3 regions of the Pseudomonas sp. MPC6 genome follow, and region 2 is predicted to be linked to each of the others. Evidence: predicted binding sites of a transcription regulator. Region 2 holds the regulator's gene; each other region holds the start of a gene.
What was found. The regulator sigma-54, encoded in region 2, starts transcription at its own class of promoters, with help from an activator protein. The targets are predictions, from matches to a motif close to ANTGGCATNNANNTTGCTNT.

Region 1 (6,733 bases), 1.0 Mb from region 2:
GCACCCGGTTCGCCAGACGCGACCACAGGCACAGGCGATAGGCGGTTTCCATGGTTGCCATGCCGCGCACGGCAGAGGTGTGCTCACGCGCTTCTTCAAGGCCAAGCCCGACGGCTTCCTCGATAAGCAGGCCTTCAAGGCCTTTGGGGCAAGTGAGGAAGAGTTCGAAACGATCGGACATGGGAATTCCAGAACCTTTAGCTGAGTGGACCGGCAACGCATTGCCGGCCCGGTTTTCAATCAGGCGCTTTTCTAAAAGAACGCCCGCGTGGCACGAAGGTGTGCCGTCCCACCGGTGCTGCTCCGGTCAAAGGAGCTTAGATGCACAGGTAGATAAAAAAGTTGAAGCAACAAAATGTCATAAATCGACCCTTCGTCGAATAATGCCCCGCGTAATGCGAGCCATTCTCAGCAAAGGATTAACCCCATCATCTAGCGCAGGGCCCGATCATACCGGGGTTTGACCAATCACAGGCGGACAAACATCGTGTTACTTATTGCCTTACCATCTTTATCGTTACGTCCTTATGACAAAACGATCATTCCCTCGATGTGACGCATTGGTTAGAACTCAACACAGGTTGACGTCGCAACGGCGTCAACACCTTGGCTCGCGACGCCGGCAGCGAGCCCCAACGGCAGGAGTTTTTCTGCCAGACCTCAATTGAGGTCGACGCGATACATACAGTCAACAAGTGAGGGCAACACCCTATGAGAAGACTTAAGCGTGATCCGTTGGAAAGAGCATTTTTGCGCGGATATCAATATGGCGTTGGTGGCAAATCCCGTGAGCTTTGCCCATTTACTCTACCGTCGGTACGCCAAGCCTGGATTAACGGCTGGCGAGAAGGACGCGGCGACAACTGGGACGGTATGACCGGCACTGCGGGAATCCACAGACTCAACGAACTTCACGCCGTCGGCTAAGACAGGGCACAACACTCCGACACGACAATCTGATTACGTAAAAACTTACCACGCACGCCCCATCCGGGCGGCGGGCTCCGGCCCAAGGGCTCCCTCGAGGAGCCCTTTTTTATGCCATCGCCTGTCGGACACCTTCCCCTGTAGGTACCAGGCTTGCCGGCGAAGAACGCTAACGCGGTACAACAGATACACCGCGGCGCCTGGTTCGCGGGCAAGCCTCGCTCCTACAGGGATCAGCGCAGGGCTGCTATGGCGTCCACGGACTCGCGAATCAACGCCGGGCCTTTATAGATGAAGCCGGAATACAGCTGCACCAGGCTCGCCCCCGCCGCGATTTTCTCGGCCGCGTGCTTGCCTTCGGTGATACCGCCCACGGCAATGATCGGCAAGCGACCGGCCAGTTCCGCCGCCAGCACTTTCACCGTGTGGGTGCTCTTCTCGCGAACCGGTGCGCCGGACAGGCCGCCCGCCTCGTCCCCGTACTCCATGCCTTCGACGCCGACACGGCTCAGGGTGGTGTTGGTGGCGATGACCGCATCCATCCCGGTTTCGATCAACGCTTGAGCGACCTGAACGGTTTCTTCGTCGGTCATGTCCGGGGCGATCTTGATCGCCAGCGGCACATGTTTACCGTGACGCAGAGCCAGTTCCGCCCGACGCGTGGCCAGGTCGGCCAGCAACTGCTTGAGCGAGTCGCCGAACTGCAGGCTGCGCAAGCCCGGGGTGTTCGGCGAGCTGACGTTGACCGTCACGTAGCTGGCGTGGGCGTAGACCTTGTCCAGGCAGATCAGGTAGTCGTCGACCGCACGCTCGACCGGCGTATCGAAATTCTTGCCGATATTGATCCCCAGCACGCCCTTGTACTTGGCCGCGGCCACGCGGGCCAACAGGTGATCGACGCCGAGGTTGTTGAAACCCATGCGGTTGATGATCGCCTCGGCTTCCGGCAGACGGAAAATCCGTGGCTTCGGGTTGCCGGGTTGCGGACGCGGGGTGATGGTGCCGATTTCGACAAAGCCGAAACCCAGCTGGGCAAAACCGTCGATGGCCGCGCCATTCTTGTCGAGACCGGCGGCCAGGCCCACCGGATTCGGAAAGTCCAGGCCCATGACGGTCACCGGCATTTTCGCCGGTGCCTTGCACAGCAAGCCGTTGAGGCCCAAACGCCCGCCCGCGCCGATCAGGTCCAGGGACAGATCGTGGGAGGTTTCCGGGGAAAGTTGGAACAACAGCTGACGGGCCAGGGTGTACATGGGCGGCTTTGACTCGATTGGCGGCGAAATGAGGCGGCGATTATAGCCGGGCATCGGGGGTGCAGGCGAGGCACGCGGCAAAAACAGCCGGCGATGGCATATGCCTTGCACCGTCACTGGCATCAGCACCCATGCCAACGGCGGGATGGGTCGAAAGACAAAGGCGTCGTCACCTGGTCTTGCTCTGGCAAAGCCGGTACGGCGCTTTTTTATGGAAGGTGTTTACCCATGATTGAAATTCCAGCCAACCCCCTGGCCTGGGTCCATGGCAGCGATGCCCCGGAAAAGACCGAGATCAACCTGGGCTTCATGGCCCTGAGCGACTGCGCTTCGGTGGTGGTCGCAGCCACCCAGGGATTCGCCCAACCCTATGGCCTGACCCTGAACCTCAAACGCCAGTCGTCGTGGGCCAATCTGCGGGACAAACTGGTCAGCGGCGAACTCGACGCCGCTCACAGCCTGTACGGCTTGATGTATGCGGTTCACTTGGGGATAGGCGGAGTGGCTGCGACCGACATGGCCGTGTTGATGGGCCTGAACCAGAACGGCCAGAGCATCAACCTGTCCCATGGCTTGCAGGCCCTTGGCGTGACCAGTCCTGAAGCACTGGAGCGGCACGTGCACCAAAGTCGCCCAAAACTCACCTTTGCCCAAACGTTTCCAACCGGCACCCACGCCATGTGGCTGTATTACTGGCTGGCCAGCCAGGGCATCCACCCGTTGCACGACGTCGACAGCGTCGTGGTGCCGCCGCCGCAAATGGTCGCGCACCTGCAAGCGGGACGCATCGACGGCTTTTGCGTCGGCGAACCCTGGTCCGCCAGTGCGGTGAAGCAGAATCTCGGTTTTACCATGGCGACGACGCAAACCATCTGGCCCGATCACCCGGAAAAAGTCCTCGGCTGCACCCGCACCTTCGTCGAGCAATACCCCAACACCGCACGGGCGCTGGTGATGGCGATCCTGGAGGCCAGCCGCTTCATCGAAGCCAGCACCGAGAATCGCCGCGGCACCGCCCAATTGCTCAGCGCGGCGCAATACCTGGACGCGCCACTCGACTGCATCGAACCGCGCTTGCTCGGCGACTATGCCGATGGCCTCGGCAATCGCTGGCAGGACCCGCACGCTCTGCGCTTGCATGGCGCTGGCGAGGTCAACTTGCCTTACTTGTCCGACGGCATGTGGTTCATGACCCAGTTCCGCCGCTGGGGCCTGTTGCGCGACGATCCGGATTATCTCGCCGTGGCGCGTCAGGTGCAGCAACTAGACTTGTACCGAGAGGCCGCCACTGCAGTCGGGGTCGCCGTCGGCAGTCAGCCGATGCGCAGCAGCCAGTTGATCGACGGCAAGGTCTGGGACGGCTCGGACCCTGCCGGCTATGCCCGCAGCTTCAAGCTACATGCCATGAGCGACAGCTCACCGCTTTTCGCCAGCCGCTGACAGGAGACTGCAAATATGTTGCGAATCCTGCTGATCAACGACACCGCGAAGAAAGTCGGTCGCCTGAAAGCGGCCCTGACCGAAGCCGGGTTCGAAGTAATAGACGAATCAGGCCTGACCATCGACTTGCCCGCGCGCGTCGAAACGGTGCGTCCGGACGTGATCCTGATCGATACCGAGTCACCGAGCCGCGATGTCATGGAGCAAGTGGTGCTGGTGAGCCGCGATCAACCGCGGCCGATCGTGATGTTTACCGACGAGCATGACCCGGACGTGATGCGCCAGGCGATCAAGTCCGGGGTCAGTGCCTATATCGTCGAAGGCATTCACGCACAACGCTTGCAGCCGATTCTCGACGTCGCCATGGCGCGCTTTGAAAGTGACCAGGCCCTGCGTGCGCAACTGCACGCCCGGGACCAGCAACTGGCCGAGCGCAAGCGCATCGAGCTGGCCAAGGGGTTGCTGATGAAGATGAAGGACTGCAACGAGGAACAGGCCTACACCCTGATGCGCCGCCAGGCGATGAGTCGCCAGCAGAAGCTGATTCAGGTGGCGGAGCAGATTATTGCGATGAGTGAGCTGCTGGGCTGAAGGCTTATGGCGCCTGTCTGGGCGCCTTCGCGGGCAAGCCTCGCGCCTACAGATGGCGTCGAATTCAATAGGATGAACGACACAAATCCCGTAGGAGCGAGGCTTGCCCGCGAACAGCAGCAACCCGACCTCAGAGTGTTGGCACAGATCTCGCTAGGTAATCACCACAGGTAACCAACGGCGGTTGCCCCACCTACGACAAAGACGTCGCTCACCCCATTCGCTCCTGGCGAATCGGGTGGCGGCGTTTTTTTTGTTTTGGCCCCGCAGCCCGGGGCCGGTGGTGCGGCCGCATGCGGCGCCCCACTTGCAAGCTCATGACTCCTTCTCGAGACGACTAACAGCTGAGGTGCGCGATGAATTCAAGCTTCTGGAAATCCGGCCATACCCCGACCCTGTTCGCGGCCTTCCTCTATTTCGACCTGAGTTTCATGGTCTGGTACCTGCTCGGCCCGCTGGCGGTGCAGATCGCCGCCGACTTGCAATTGACCACCCAACAACGCGGGCTAGTGGTCGCCACGCCTATCCTGGCCGGGGCTATCCTGCGCTTTGTGATGGGCCTGCTGGCTGACCGCCTGTCGCCCAAGACCGCCGGCCTGATCGGCCAGGTGATCGTCATCAGCGCGCTGTTCGTCGCCTGGAAACACGGGATTCACAGTTATGAACAAGCGCTGCTGCTGGGCCTGTTCCTCGGCATGGCCGGCGCCTCCTTCGCCGTGGCACTGCCGCTGGCCTCGCAGTGGTACCCGCCGCAGCATCAAGGCAAAGCCATGGGCATCGCCGGCGCCGGCAACTCGGGCACCGTCCTCGCCGCCCTGATCGCCCCGGTGCTGGCCGCTTCGTTTGGCTGGAGCAACGTGTTCGGCTTCGCCCTGATTCCGTTGATCCTGACCATCATCACCTTTGCCTGGCTAGCCAAGAACGCCCCGGAACGGCCGAAAGCCAAGTCCGTGTCCGACTACTTCAAGGCCCTGGGCGACCGCGACAGCTGGTGGTTCATGTTCTTCTACAGCGTGACCTTCGGCGGCTTCATCGGCCTGGCCAGCGCCCTGCCCGGCTACTTCAACGACCAGTACGGCCTGAGCCCGGTGACCGCCGGTTATTACACTGCGGCCTGTGTGTTCGGTGGCAGCCTGATGCGTCCGTTGGGCGGCGCCCTGGCCGACCGTTTCGGCGGGATTCGCACACTGCTGGCGATGTACACCGTGGCCGTGATCTGCATTGCGGCAGTAGGCTTCAATCTGCCGAGTTCCTACGCCGCCTTGGCGCTTTTCGTCTGCACCATGCTCGGCCTGGGTGCGGGTAATGGCGCGGTATTCCAGCTGGTTCCGCAGCGCTTCCGTCGGGAAATCGGCGTGATGACCGGCTTGATCGGCATGGCCGGCGGTATCGGTGGCTTCGCGCTGGCGGCCGGCATGGGTGCGATCAAGCAAAGCACCGGCAGCTATCAGCTGGCACTGTGGTTGTTCGCCAGCCTCGGGGTCCTTGCCTGGTTCGGCCTGCACGGGGTGAAACGTCGCTGGAGAACCACCTGGGGTTCGGCGGCCGTCACCGCTGCACGGGTGTGAGGGCGCAATGAGCCTGCAATTGAGTTTCGCCGAAGCGAGCGCCATCGGCCCTCGCGAGGAGAACCAGGACGCCCTGCGCCTGGTCACTCCGACCCCGGCGCTGGCGGCGAGCAAAGGTTACCTGTTCGCCATCGCCGACGGCGTCAGCCAGTGCGCCGATGGCGGCCTGGCCGCCCGCTCGACCTTGCAGGCCCTGGCGCTGGACTACTACGCCACCCCGGAAACCTGGGGTGTCGCCCAGGCGCTGGATCGCTTGTTGCTGGCACAGAATCGCTGGTTGCAGGCCAACGGTGGAGGGCAACCCTTGCTCACCACCGTCAGCGCTTTGGTCGTGCGCGGCAGGCGCTTCACCCTGGCCCATGTCGGCGATTGCCGGGTCTATCGCTGGCACGCCGACGCGTTGCAACGGGTGAGCGAGGATCATGTCTGGGACCAGCCGGGCATGCAGCATGTACTCAAACGGGCGCTGGGGCTGGATCAGCACCTGGTGCTGGATTTTCTCGAGGGTGAATTGCGCGTCGACGAGAGCTTCGTGCTGCTCAGCGATGGGATCTGGGCCGTGCTGGGCGATACCGCGATTGCGGCGATCCTGCGCGATCAGCCCGATCTGCAAAGCGCCGCGCAGACCCTGGTCAGCGCGGCGCATCTGGCCGGCAGCCAGGACAATGCCAGCGCCTTGCTGGTGCGGGTCGATGCCTTGGGTGAAACCAGCATCGGCGACGCCTTGATTCATTTGCGGCAATGGCCGCTGCCGCCCGCACTGAAACCGGGCCAGGCCTTCGAGGGCTGGCAGGTCGAAGGAATACTCGGGCAGAGCCAGCAATCGCTGCTGTATCGGGTTCGCGACGGGCAACAACAGCCCTGGTTATTGAAAACCTTGCCCGGCGCATTGCGCGATGACCACCTGGCGGGGCAAGCGTTGCTGTCGGAGGAATGGTTTCTCAAACGCGTCGC
Region 2 (6,733 bases):
CGCTTGAAGCCGAAGGATTCCACCAGGAACGCCGTACCGGGTTCCGGTTGATTCAGCAGGCGCAGCTTGATGGTATCGCGCAACTGATACAGGTTCAGGTTGGTGGTGTTGACCTTGAGATCGGCGAGGTCGGCGATCGGCCCGAGCAGGGTGGTTTCATCGCTGATCGCTTCCGCCAGTGAGCGGTTGGCGTTGCTCAGGGGGTGACGCCGGCGGGTCTCCGAAAAACGTTTGAGCAAGGTTTCTTCGTCGGCGTCCAGGTACAGGACATCGCACTGGATATGCCGGCTGCGGACTTCTTCCAGCAGCTCGGGGAAGCGCGACAGGTGGCTCGGCAAGTTGCGCGCGTCGATCGACACGGCAACCAGCGGCTGGGCCAGTTCGGTGTGGATCAGTGCACGTTCGGCCAGTTCCGGCAAAAGCCCGGCAGGCAGGTTGTCGATGCAGTAAAAGCCGTTGTCCTCGAGAACATCGAGCGCGGTACTTTTACCTGAGCCGGAACGGCCACTGACGATGATCAAGCGCATGATTACTGACCGTTTTGCTCGTCCAGGACAACCTGATACAAGGCTTCATTGCTCGGGGCGCTGCGCAGCTTTTCGCGTACTTCCTTGCGATCGAGCATGCTGGCGATCTGCCGCAGCAGCTCCAGGTGCGCATCGGTGGCGGCTTGCGGGACCAGCAGTACGAACAGCAGGTCGACCGGGGCACCGTCGATGGCGTCGAAATCGATGGGTGCGTCCAGATGCATCAAGGCACTGACGGGTGCGGTACAGCCCTTGAGGCGACAGTGGGGGATGGCGATGCCGTTGCCAAAACCGGTCGAGCCGAGTTTTTCACGGGCAATCAGAGCCTCGAAGACATCTTGCATCTCCAGATCCGGGACTTCTTTATGGATGAGGTTGGCAATTTGCTCGAGGGCTTTCTTTTTACTGCCGCCCGGCACGTTCACGAGGGAACGGCCGGGGGTCAGGATGCTTTCAAGTCGGATCATGGGTTGGGAGTGTTAACGACCGGTCGCGCCCTGGAGGAGGCTTTGGGTCTTTTCCTTATGCTTTTTGAGTTGTTTATCCAGCTTGTCGGTCAATGCGTCGATCGCCGCGTACATATCGGTATGTTCCGCGTTGGCGACCACTTCATTGCCGGGAATATGCAGCGTGGCTTCGATTTTCTGCTTCAGCTTTTCGACCGTCATCGTGACCTGCACGTTGGTGATCTTGTCGAAATGCCTCTCCAATCGTTCGAGCTTTTCGCCGATGTAGGTGCGAAGAGGTTCGGTCACTTCCAGTTGGTGTCCACTGATGTTGACTTGCATACAGCTTCTCCTTCGTTGCCAGTGCATAAAGCGGCAGGCAGAAATGCCTGCCACTGGAACGCTGTGGCGTGGCTCTACATCAACCGCTTGCGTTCGCTCGAAGGCGCGATCCCGAGGGATTCGCGGTACTTGGCGACGGTGCGGCGAGCCACCTGAATGCCTTGTGCCTCCAGTAAACCAGCGATCTTGCTGTCACTCAACGGCTTTTTCTGATTTTCCGCTGCAACCAGTTTTTTGATGATCGCGCGGATCGCCGTGGACGAGCATTCACCGCCTTCCGAGGTGCTGACGTGGCTGGAAAAAAAGTATTTCAGTTCATAGATGCCCCGGGGGGTATGCATGAATTTCTGCGTAGTCACCCGGGAAATCGTCGACTCGTGCATGCCCACCGCCTCGGCAATGTCATGCAGCACCAACGGTTTCATGGCTTCGTCGCCGTACTCCAGGAAGCCGCGCTGATGCTCGACGATCTGGGTGGCCACTTTCATCAGGGTTTCGTTGCGGCTCTGTAGGCTCTTGATGAACCAGCGGGCCTCTTGCAACTGATTGCGCATGAAGGTGTTGTCGGCACTGGTGTCGGCGCGGCGCACGAAACCGGCGTATTGGGCGTTGACCCGCAGCCGCGGCACCGATTCCTGGTTCAGCTCCACCAGCCAGCGCTCGTTGTCCTTGCGCACGATGACATCGGGGACGACGTATTCGGCTTCGCTGGACTCGATCTGCGAGCCAGGCCGCGGGTTGAGGCTCTGCACCAGTTCGATCACCTGGCGCAGTTCATCTTCCTTGAGCTTCATGCGGCGCATCAGCTGGCTGTAGTCGCGGCTGCCAAGCAGGTCGATGTAATCGCTGACCAGACGCTTGGCCTCGGCCAGCCACGGGGTCTTGGCGGGCAATTGGCGCAATTGCAGCAACAGGCATTCGCCCAGGTTGCGGGCGGCGATGCCGGCGGGTTCGAATTGCTGGATGCGATGCAGGACGGCTTCTATTTCGTCCAGTTCGATGTCCAGTTCCGGGTCGAAGGCTTCGAGAATTTCCTCGAGGGTTTCGTCCAGGTAACCCTGATTGTTGATGCAGTCGATCAGGGTCACGGCAATCAGGCGATCGGTGTCGGACATCGGTGCCAGGTTCAGTTGCCACAGCAGATGGCTTTGCAGGCTTTCACCGGCCGATGTACGGGTGGTGAAGTCCCACTCGTCGTCATCGTTGCTCGGCAGGCTGCTGGCGCTGGTCTGGTAAACGTCCTCCCACGCGGTATCGACGGGCAGTTCGTTGGGAATGCGCTCGTTCCAGTCACCTTCCTCGAGGTTATCCACCGTCGGGGCGGTTTCCTGGTAGGAGGGTTCCGACACGTCGGCATTGGGGAGCTGTTCGGCTTTGTCGGCCAAGGGGTCGGCGTTATCGAAGTCGTCGCCTTCTTCCTGGCGTTCGAGCATCGGATTGGACTCCAGGGCCTCCTGGATTTCCTGTTGCAGGTCCAGGGTCGACAATTGGAGCAGGCGGATGGCCTGTTGCAGCTGCGGTGTCATCGTCAGCTGCTGGCCCATTCTCAAGACTAGCGATGGTTTCATGGCAGGGGCTTAACACCTTATTCGCCGGCGCACATGCGCCATCCACTACAGGGCGCCGGAGCGCCAAACATAAGCAAATTATATGCCCGAAACTTTAGCGTTTGCCTAGAGCGCTGTAACAATAAAAAAGTGTTGATTTTTTATCGAGACAAGCGCTTGAGCGGCAAGGCGGACACCTCAACGCTACAGGCGGAACTCATGGCCCAGATACACTTCCTTGACCAGTTCGTTGGCCAGGATGGTGGCAGAGTCGCCTTCGGCGATCAGTTGCCCATCGTTGACGATGTAAGCGGTTTCGCAGATATCCAGGGTTTCGCGGACGTTGTGGTCCGTGATCAGCACGCCAATGCCCTTGGCCTTGAGGTGGTGGATGATCTGTTTGATGTCGCCCACCGAAATCGGGTCCACGCCGGCGAAAGGTTCGTCGAGGAGGATGAATTTCGGGTTGGTGGCCAGTGCCCGGGCGATTTCCACGCGGCGGCGTTCACCACCGGACAGGCTCATGCCGAGGTTGTCGCGGATGTGGTGGATGTGGAATTCCTGCAGCAGGCTTTCCAGCTCCTTGCGGCGACCGGCCTTGTCGAGTTCCTTGCGGGTCTCGAGGATCGCCAGGATGTTATCGGCTACCGAGAGTTTGCGGAAGATCGACGCTTCCTGCGGCAGATAGCCGATACCGGCTTTCGCGCGACCGTGCATCGGCTGGTGGCTGACGTCAAGGTCGTCGATCAGGACGCGGCCCTGATCGGCCTGTACCAGGCCGACAATCATGTAGAAGCAGGTGGTTTTGCCGGCGCCGTTAGGGCCAAGCAAGCCGACGATCTGACCGCTGTCGATGGACAGGCTGACGTCGCGCACGACCTGGCGGCTCTTGTAGCTCTTGGCCAGATGCTGAGCTTTCAGAGTTGCCATTACTGGGCCTTTTGCTCGTCGGATTTCTTTTTCGGCTGGATCACCATGTCGATGCGCGGGCGTTCTTCGGTGACTTTGGTGCCGGTGGCGCGGCCAGCGTTAGCCAGTTTCTTGACCGTGTCGTAGACGATTTTTTCGCCTTGGGTGACGTTGCCGTCCTTGTCGATGACTTTGGCGCGATCGATCAGCACAACGCGGTCTTGCGAGGCATGGTACTGGATCGTGACGCCATAACCCTGAACCGGCTTGGCGTCGCCGGCAGTCTGCATCTGCTCGAAGTAGGCCAGGTTGCCCACCGAGGTCACCACGTCGACGTCGCCGGAAGCGGTGCGGGTGATGGTCACGGTGTTGCCGGTGACCTTCATCGTGCCCTGGGTGATGATCACATCGCCTTTGTAGGTGGCGATGCCTTGCTTGTCGTCCAGTTGGGCGTCGTCGGCCTGAATGCGGATAGGCTGGTTTCTATCGTCCGGCAGAGCCCAGGCGCTCACGCTTCCCAGTGCTGCGCCCAGACTGAGCAAAATAGGGAGGGTTTTAACGAGCCTCATACTGTCCTCTTACGTTCGATAGCAGGTGTATCCTGCTTTCTTTCAAATACGCTTTCATGCCCGTGCCGGTCGACACGCCACCAGCGCCGTCGATTCTAACGGGTTGCACGGTCTGCGCATATTGCTGCTGCGGGAACACGGTCATGCGACTGCTGGTGATAATGGTCGTGCGCTTTTTTTCGTCGGTGCGGGCGATACGTACCGAGTCGATCAGTTCGACTTCGGTTCCGCCGGAATTGACTTCGCCGCGTTCGCTCTGCACATGCCACGGAAACTCGGTGCCGCGGAACATGTTCAGGTCAGGTTTGCTGACCAGCGTCACATCAGTGGCCTTGAGGTGTTCGACCTTGTCGGACGTCATGTCGTACTGCAATTTGCCGTCTGGCAGGTACTGCACGCTATGGGTGTTGGTCGCGTACCAGTCGATCCGGGTTTCATCGGCCTTGGCCACCGGCTTGTCGAGGAACCGCTCCGGACTGATGTTCCAGTAGCCGACCGCCGCGAAAAGGGCGGCGATGCAGCCGAACACCAGGAAATTGCGAATCTTTTTGCTCAGCATAGTGGGCTCACAGGTACGCGGCGTTGGCCGCATCGAGGCGGTCCTGGGCGCGCAGGATCAATTCGCAGAATTCGCGAGCGGCACCTTCGCCACCACGGGCCTGGGTGATGCCGTGGGCGTGTTCGCGCACGAAACTGGCGGCACTGGCCACCGCCATGCCCAGGCCGACGCGGCGAATGACCGGCAGGTCCGGCAAGTCGTCGCCGAGGTAGGCAACCTGTTCATAGCTTAGGCCGAGTTTGGCAAGAAGCTCGTCGAGCACCACCAGTTTGTCTTCGCGACCCTGGTACAGGTGTGGAATGCCGAGGTTCTTCGCGCGTCGCTCGACCACCGGGGTCGTGCGCCCGCTGATGATAGCGGTCTGCACGCCGGCTGCCATCAACATCTTGATGCCCTGGCCGTCGAGCGTGTTGAAGGTCTTGAATTCGCTGCCGTCTTCCAGGAAGTACAGGCGTCCGTCGGTCAGTACGCCGTCGACGTCGAATACCGCCAGTTTGATGCGCTTGCCGCGTTCCAGCAGGTCGGTCGTCATTACATTACTCCTGCACGCAGCAGATCGGACAGGTTGAAGGCGCCGATCGGACGGTCCTCCTTGTCCACCACCACCAGTGCGTTGATTCGATGGTCTTCCATGATTTTCAGGGCTTCGGCGGCCAGCATTTCAGCGCGAGCGGTCTTGCCGTGAACGGTCATGACCTGGTCGATGGTGGCGTGATGGATGTCGATGGCGCGGTCCAGGGTGCGGCGCAAATCGCCGTCGGTGAAGATCCCGGCGAGTTTGCCATCGGCTTCGAGAATCACGGTCATGCCCAGGCCTTTGCGGGTCATTTCCATCAGCGCGTCCTTGAGCAGGGTGCCGCGCTGGACCTGCGGCAGTTCCTGTCCGGCGTGCATGACGTTTTCGACTTTCAGCAGCAGGCGTCGGCCAAGGGCGCCGCCGGGGTGGGAAAAGGCGAAATCTTCAGCGGTAAACCCGCGGGCTTCGAGCAGCGCGACGGCCAGGGCATCGCCCATGACCAGGGCCGCGGTGGTCGACGACGTCGGTGCCAGGTTCAACGGGCAGGCTTCGTGCTCGACGTGCACGTTGAGGTTGACCTCGGCAGCCTTGGCCAGCGGCGAGTCGGGGTTGCCGGTCATGCTGATCAGTTGGATGCCCAGGCGCTTGATCAGTGGCAGCAGGGTCACGATTTCATTGGTCGAACCGGAGTTCGACAGGGCCAGGATGATGTCATCGCGGGTGATCATGCCCATGTCGCCGTGGCTGGCTTCGGCCGGGTGCACGAAAAAAGCCGTGGTGCCGGTGCTGGCCAGGGTGGCGGCAATCTTGTTGCCGATGTGCCCTGACTTGCCCATGCCGACCACGACCACGCGGCCTTTGCTGGCCAGAATCATCTCGCAAGCGCGTACGAAATCCGCGTCGATACGGGGCAACAAGCCGGTGACGGCTTCCAGTTCGAGGCGGATGGTGCGTTGTGCAGACTGAATCAGGTCGCTGGATTGGCTCATGTCGGAAATCGTATAGCCTGATGAAAAGGCGGCGATTATAGCGGTAATGATCGAAACCCTCACGCAAGTTCGTCGCGCTTTGTCACTCCCTGTTACTTAATCCCATCAAATACACGCTTTTACCCTGCCGGGTTGCTGAACATGAACCGGCTTGGGCCTTGGGCGCTTGGCCTTTGCAGTGATATAGTTCGCCGCCAGTTCGGCCCTGCCCGGGGAGGCATGTGCTTTCGCAAGAAAGCCAGGCGTCCGAGTGAGAGGCTGCATCGCAAGGAGTTTAGATGAGTGCCGATAACGCCTACGCGGTCGAGCTGAAGGGACTGACCTTCAA
Region 3 (6,733 bases), 760 kb from region 2:
GCACATTGAACGGCAAGGCCAGCGCTGCCCCTAGAAGAACCCCAAGAACCTTTTTCACTCAGCGCAGCTTCTTGATGCGTTCGCTTGGGCTGATCACGTCGGTCAGGCGGATGCCGAACTTCTCGTTGACCACCACCACTTCGCCGTGGGCGATGAGCGTGCCGTTGACCAGGACGTCCAGCGGCTCACCGGCCAGGCGATCGAGCTCGATCACCGAACCCTGGTTGAGTTGCAGCAGGTTGCGGATGCTGATATCGGTGCTGCCGACTTCCATGGAGATCGACACCGGGATATCGAGGATCACGTCCAGGTTCGGACCGTCCAGGGTGACCGGATTGGTGTTTTTCGGCACGCCGCCGAACTCTTCCATCCGCAGGCGGTTGGACGACGAATTGACCGCATCGGCGGCCAGCAAGGCGTCGATGTCGTCCTGCCCGTCACCGGCTTCTTCGAGGGCCGCAGCCCATTCATCAGCCAGTGCCTGGTCGTCCTGGGTATGCATATCGTTAGCCATCATGTGTCCTCGGCGTGCACCCCTTTCAACGGGATGCCGTCAGTTAAAAGCGAATGTGCTGCGCGCCGGTCAACGGCGCTCGATCGGCTCGATCACCTGCAACGCGAGGTTGCCTTTGTGCGAGCCCATCTTGACCTTGAATGCAGGCACGCCGTTGGCGCGCATGATCATTTCTTCCGGCATCTCGACCGGGATGATGTCCCCCGGCTGCATGTGCAGGATGTCCCGCAGGCGCAACTGGCGACGGGCAACCGTGGCCCCGATCGGCACGTCGACATCCAGCACGTCCTGGCGCAGGGCGTTGACCCAGCGCTCGTCCTGATCGTCGAGGTCCGACTGGAAGCCGGCGTCGAGCATTTCGCGCACCGGCTCGATCATCGAATAGGGCATGGTCACGTGCAGGTCGCCGCCGCCGCCATCGAGTTCGATGTGGAAGGTCGACACCACCACGGCCTCGCTCGGGCCGACGATGTTGGCCATGGCCGGGTTCACTTCCGAGTTGATGTACTCGAAGTTGACTTCCATGATCGCCTGCCAGGCTTCCTTCAAATCGACGAAGGCCTGCTCGAGCACCATGCGCACCACGCGCAGTTCGGTTGGGGTGAACTCTCGCCCTTCGATCTTGGCGTGACGGCCGTCGCCGCCGAAGAAGTTATCCACCAGCTTGAACACCAGCTTGGCGTCGAGGATGAACAGCGCGGTGCCGCGCAACGGTTTGATCTTGACCAGGTTGAGGCTGGTCGGCACGTACAGCGAGTGCACGTATTCGCCGAACTTCGTCACCTGCACTCCACCGACGGCGACATCCGCCGAGCGGCGCAGCAGGTTGAACATGCTGATGCGGGTGTAGCGGGCGAAGCGTTCGTTGATCATCTCCAGGGTCGGCATGCGTCCACGGACGATGCGATCCTGGCTGGTCAGGTCATAGCTTTTGACGGTGCCGGGTTCGGCAGCGATATCGGCCTGTACCAGGCCATCGTCGACACCGTGCAACAGCGCGTCGATCTCATCCTGGGACAGCAGGTCCTGCACGGCCATGTCGTGTTCCTACTGCAGTACGAAATTAGTGAACAGCAATTGTTCGATGACCACTTTGCCGAGTTCTTTGTGCGCCACTTCCTGGACGCTGGCCGTGGCTTTCTGCCGCAACATTTCCTGGCCGACCGGCGAGGCCAGGGTGGCGAAGTCCTGCCCGGAGAACAGCATGACCAGGTTATTGCGGATCACCGGCATGTGCGCCTTGAGTGCTTCCAGATCGGCCTGGTCGCGGCCGAGCATGGTGATGCTCACCTGCATGTAGCGCTGACGGCCGTTCTGGTTGTAGTTGGCAATGAAGGCCGGCAGCAGGGGCACGAAAATCGCCGGCTGCTTGCCGCTGTCCACGGTTTGCGGCGCGGCGACCGGCGTGCTCCGGGGGCTGTGCATGAAGTACCAGGTGGCCCCCACGGACAAGCCGATCGCCAGCAGCAGGGCAACCACTGTCACGATGATCAGCTTGATCTTGCGTTTGGTTGCGGGGTCTTTAACCGCGTCTTCGCTATTCGCCATGCCAATAATCCGTCACTAATCGGGGTTTCACAGTTGCAGGCTTGGCAAGAGCAAGTGTTATGCCATGTAGGAGCTGGCTTGCCAGCGAAGGCGGCACGTCAGTCGATACGTGTATCAGCTGACACACCGCGCACGCCCCTGTAGGAGCTGGCTTGCCAGCGAAGGCGGTGTGTCAGTCGATAGATGTATTGGCTGGTATACCGTCTTCGCTGGCAAGCCAGCTCCTACAGGGGGGGGTGGGCTTGATCAGGCGTAGTAGTCGACTGCGCTGGAGCCGATGATGCTGGTCGTGCTGGCCGCCACTTCGGCGACTGTTGGCGCACGCTCGTCATCCATGGCATCGAGGCGACCATCGCTGGCGCCGGTCCGCCCGCCGTGACTTTGCCGGGCCTGGTCCTGCCCTTGCTGCGAACCACGGGACTGGTCGGACACGTTGACATCCACCTGGCCCATGCCCTGCTGCGCAAACATGTCGCGCAGGCGATGCATCTGCCCGTCGAGCGCTTCGCGGACGCTGGGATGCGCGCTCATGAAGGTGATCTGGGTCTGCTGGTCCGGCACCATGTTCACCCGAATGTCGAGGCGCCCGAGTTCGGCCGGTTGCAACTGGATGTCGGCCGCCTTGAGGTTGGCGCTGGACAGGTACATGACCCGGTTCACCACCTCTTCGGTCCAGCCACTTTGATGCAGGGCGATCGGCTGGTTCACCGGCAAGGCGTTAGCGGTTTTCGGCGTGGCCGCCTGGGTCAGCGCCGCCAGTCGGTTGGCGAAATCGTCGACCCGGGTATCGCTGCTGGCGGTCTTCAAGTCTTTCAAGCCGTCATCGAGCAGGCCGCTGAAGGTCTTGTCCCCGCCCTCGGTGCTGTCCTTTTCCGCCTGCACGTCCAGCATGCTCGCCGTGCCGGCGACCAGGTTTTGCGCCGCGGCGGGCTCGCCGTCAGCCTCGGCCGAGGCCGGCAGCGCTGGCGGCTTGGCCTGGCTCGAAGCGGAAACGTGCCCACCCTGCTCCATGGCCAGGCGCAAGGCTGGCAGGGCATCAAGGGGGTCGGCCTGGGGATCGAACGTGGCGTCGACGGGGGCGGCCGGAATCGTTGCCGCAACCACCGGCTGTTCGCCCAGGGGCGGCACGGCGTCTACCGCTGGCGGAGTTTGCGCGACAAGGGTCGGCCCTGCGGGATCGGCGGCTGGCTCGCCCGTCGCCTCGGCGACAGAGGCGTCAACGGCATCCGACCCCTCGTCGGCGATCGGGTCGTCGGCCGCCGGTTTATCGGCGGGCAAGGATTTGCCGCTATCGGCAACGGCCGGCTTCGCGGCGGCAGCCTTGTCGTGGCCGAGGTCCTTTTTACCCGGCCCTTCAGCGGCGGTGTCGCGCACGGGCTTGGCCGGCCCGTCGTTCCCTGCAGAACGTGGGTTGCGAGCCTGGTTGGCGTAGACATCGGCGAAGCTGGAGGCCTTGTCCGCGGGCTCGGCGACCTGCGCCGGTGGATTGGCGGATACCGCCTTGGCCTTGGTCTGGGCGGCGGCCTGCAGAAGCATATTGGGGGTCACGGGCATGAAACGGTCTCCGCCGCACTGGGATCGTAGGTACAGTTGACGGAGATCAAAGCAAGGGTCGCGCCAGGTTCAAGTGCGCGGTGCGAAAAGCGCCAACACAGTTGTCCTAGTCGGCAAGCGCGCGCTGACGTTCGGCCTCATACAGCGGACGGACCAGGGCGAATTCGCTGTCGATTTCGCCCACCAGTCCTTCAACGCCGGCGAGGCGTTTCTGCTTGGCGCATTGCTCCAGCTCATGGCACAACCGGGCCAGGCGAATGGCGCCCATGTTGCTGCTGCTGCCCTTGAAACTGTGGGCAGCATTCATCAGTTGCTGGGCATCGTCTGCCTTGTGCAACAGGACCAGGCGTTCTTCAGCGTCGGCGAGAAAGGTATCCAGCAACATCGGATACTCATCCTCCATGACTTCTTGCAACGCGCTCAGCACGTCGAAGTCCAGATGTGTGTCAGCCACTTGCTCACTCCTTGATCAAGAATGCGTGGATTATGCCAGAGCCTCCCAGAAAAATTCCACGCGGGCACTTCGACCCTCGTCGGACCAGTGGGCATTACGGCTCAATTGACGGATCAGGCCGATGCCACGTCCCGACAGACGGGCTCCATCAGCGGGCAGCTGCAGCACCCGATCGACATCAAACCCCTTGCCACTGTCTTCGACGCGAACCGTCAGGCAACCGCCCTTGCCCTGCGGTGTCACCTGCAGATGTATCCGGATGAAGCCACCCTGCAACTCATCCAGGCGAGTATTGCGCTGTTGATAATAGCGGGTAAAACCCGCGGCATCCCGTTTGAGGCTGGAATCCAGGCCCAGTACGCCATGCTCCAGGGCGTTGGAATAGAGTTCCGCCAGCACACTGTAGAGCGCCCCGCTTTGCGCCCGCAGCCCATGGACCTCCAGCAGCAACTGCAACAGATAAGGCAGCGGGTTGAAGCGCTTGAGCGTGGCCGCGCGAAACTCGAAACTCACCGACCAGTCCAGCGGGCAGGACTGGCCACTGTCGGAATATACCAACGCCGGCGGGCTGACCTGCTCCCCCTCCAGAAAGCTGACCTCGACCATGCTGACGTCGTCACGGGCTTCACCGCGAAATTCCCGCAGCGCCTGCTCGATCTCGGCGAACAACTCATCAGGCTGCCGATTGGCGGCAAACACCCGCTGCAGCCGCTCGACACCAAACAGTTGTTCGTTGGCATCGCAGGTTTCGACCACACCGTCGGATAACAGAAACACCCGATCGCCGACCGCCATCGGAAACACTTCGGTGCGATCGTCGAAGGCTTGCGGGCTCAGCACGCCCAGCGGCAAGTGCCGAGCCTGCAGCGGCGTGCGCTCACCCTTGGCGACGCTGTGCAGGTAACCATCCGGCATCCCGCCGTTCCACACCTCCACCGAACACCGCTGAAAACTCAGGCGCAGCAGCGTGGCACAGCAGAACATGCCCACCGGCAGGATGCGCTTGAGCTTGGCATTCATCTCGCGCAGGGTTTCGGCCAGGCCGTAACCCTTGGCCGTCATGCCATAGAAGACTTCAGCCAGGGGCATGGCCCCGACAGCCGCCGGTAAACCATGGCCGGTGAAGTCCCCGAGCAATACGTGCATGTCGCCGGCAGGCGTATACGCGGCCAGCAACAGATCGCCGTTGAACAGCGCGTAGGGCGATTGCAGGTAGTGGATATTCAGGGCATTCAGGCAACCGGAATGGGCCACCTTGTCGAATACGGCCTTGGCCACCCGCTGCTCGTTGAGCAGGTGCTGGTGGTGCCTGGCGATCTGGTCTCGCTGCTGCAACACGGTGGCCTGCAACCGGCGCAAGCGGTCCATCGCCTTGATTTTGGCGGCGAGGATCACCTGGTTGTAGGGCTTTGCCAGAAAGTCGTCGCCCCCGGCTTCCAGACAGCGCGCCAGGGCTTCGCTTTCGGTGAGCGATGTCAGAAAGATGATCGGCACCAGGGTTTCGCCGGCCAACGCCTTGATCTGCCGTGCCGCCTCGAAGCCGTCCATCACCGGCATCATCGCGTCCATCAACACCAGCTGCGGGCGTTGCTGACGGAACGCTTCGACCGCCTCGGCACCGTTGGCGGCCGTCAGCACCGCATGGCCCTGGCGCCGGACGATGCTCGACAGCAGCATGCGATCGGCCGCGCTGTCTTCGGCGATCAGGACCGTCAGTGATTCGAGCGGCGGCTGCATGCCGCTCAACTGATGTCGAACAGTTTGTCGAAATTGGAGATGGCGAGGATCTTCTTCACGTCGGAACTGCTGTTGACCACGCGAATGTCGGACTCGTCGCCACCGGCGTGATCGCGCAGCAAGAGCAACATGCCCAGGGCCGAACTGTCGAGGTAGGTGGCTTCTTTCAAGTCGACGACGACGGCGGAGAGTTCCTTGTCCTCGTAGGACTCACGAAATTCCTGATGCTTGGCGAAATCGAATCGTCCCTTGATCGATATCGTCAGCTTTTGTCCATCCGGGGATATTTCTGTAACGACTGACATGAACGGCTTCCTTGTCATTGGGGAACGTAGGTGTGGAAGGTTTAGCACTTGGCGGGGATGGGGGCAAGGCTGGTAGTGGTGGTGGGGCCGAGGACGCCTGATTCAATACGGATCCTGCCGCGGCAGCCGCTGCGACAATTCATCCAGCAGCTTCTGCTCGCGCTTGTCTTCCAGTCGTCGCGCCTCATCCATGTAACGCTGAACCAGTTTGCGCAAGCCTTCGACCCGGGCATACGCCTGCTGCCAGGTTTCCCGTGCCTTGTTCAGATTGTTCTGATGCCAGGTCAGGCTTTGTCGTTGCTGATCGATGGCCGTGCCCAGTTGCGCGAGGAAGCCTTGATACCCCAGCAACCATTGCCCGGAAACGCCGCTGCTGCCGCGCACGATCCATTGCTCCTGGTAGTCGAGCCGAAACGCTTCGAGGTCGGCGAGTTTGCTTTCGGCCAGGCGGACCTGCCCCTGGAAGTGCCCCAGGCGCTGGACCGCGGCTTTCTCGACCTTTTCCGCCATGTCCACCACCGGGGCCAGGCGGGCTGCGCGACTCTGGGCCATGGCCGGTTAGCCGCCGGCCGCAGGGGCAAAAATCGAACCCAGGTAGGCTTCGCTTTCACCCAGGCTGAT

Region 1: a site for sigma-54 is predicted at 2,273-2,292, ahead of ELQ88_RS24595 (CmpA/NrtA family ABC transporter substrate-binding protein). Genes of this name have one in related genera too.
Region 3: a site for sigma-54 is predicted at 3,665-3,684, ahead of ELQ88_RS25910 (flagellar hook-length control protein FliK). Genes of this name have one in related genera too.

Annotation. Positions count from the first base shown of each region.
Region 1 covers NZ_CP034783.1:4,906,475-4,913,207, forward strand. The annotation lists gene rlmKL (bifunctional 23S rRNA (guanine(2069)-N(7))-methyltransferase RlmK/23S rRNA (guanine(2445)-N(2))-methyltransferase RlmL) at 1-181, opposite strand, end outside; gene ELQ88_RS24585 (ribosome modulation factor) at 712-927, shown strand; gene ELQ88_RS24590 (quinone-dependent dihydroorotate dehydrogenase) at 1,161-2,180, opposite strand; gene ELQ88_RS24595 (CmpA/NrtA family ABC transporter substrate-binding protein) at 2,409-3,620, shown strand; gene ELQ88_RS24600 (ANTAR domain-containing protein) at 3,636-4,211, shown strand; gene ELQ88_RS24605 (nitrate/nitrite transporter) at 4,568-5,779, shown strand; gene ELQ88_RS24610 (bifunctional protein-serine/threonine kinase/phosphatase) at 5,787-6,733, shown strand, end outside.
Region 2 covers NZ_CP034783.1:5,935,216-5,941,948, reverse strand. The annotation lists gene rapZ (RNase adapter RapZ) at 1-527, opposite strand, end outside; gene ptsN (PTS IIA-like nitrogen regulatory protein PtsN) at 530-994, opposite strand; gene raiA (ribosome-associated translation inhibitor RaiA) at 1,007-1,315, opposite strand; gene ELQ88_RS29670 (RNA polymerase factor sigma-54) at 1,390-2,883, opposite strand; gene lptB (LPS export ABC transporter ATP-binding protein) at 3,067-3,792, opposite strand; gene lptA (lipopolysaccharide transport periplasmic protein LptA) at 3,792-4,340, opposite strand; gene lptC (LPS export ABC transporter periplasmic protein LptC) at 4,327-4,899, opposite strand; gene ELQ88_RS29650 (HAD family hydrolase) at 4,907-5,431, opposite strand; gene ELQ88_RS29645 (KpsF/GutQ family sugar-phosphate isomerase) at 5,431-6,405, opposite strand; gene ELQ88_RS29640 (ATP-binding cassette domain-containing protein) at 6,684-6,733, shown strand, end outside.
Region 3 covers NZ_CP034783.1:5,174,333-5,181,065, forward strand. The annotation lists gene fliO (flagellar biosynthetic protein FliO) at 1-58, opposite strand, end outside; gene fliN (flagellar motor switch protein FliN) at 59-514, opposite strand; gene fliM (flagellar motor switch protein FliM) at 584-1,552, opposite strand; gene fliL (flagellar basal body-associated protein FliL) at 1,562-2,062, opposite strand; gene ELQ88_RS25910 (flagellar hook-length control protein FliK) at 2,309-3,616, opposite strand; gene ELQ88_RS25915 (Hpt domain-containing protein) at 3,723-4,070, opposite strand; gene ELQ88_RS25920 (fused response regulator/phosphatase) at 4,101-5,807, opposite strand; gene ELQ88_RS25925 (STAS domain-containing protein) at 5,813-6,112, opposite strand; gene fliJ (flagellar export protein FliJ) at 6,215-6,664, opposite strand; gene fliI (flagellar protein export ATPase FliI) at 6,671-6,733, opposite strand, start outside.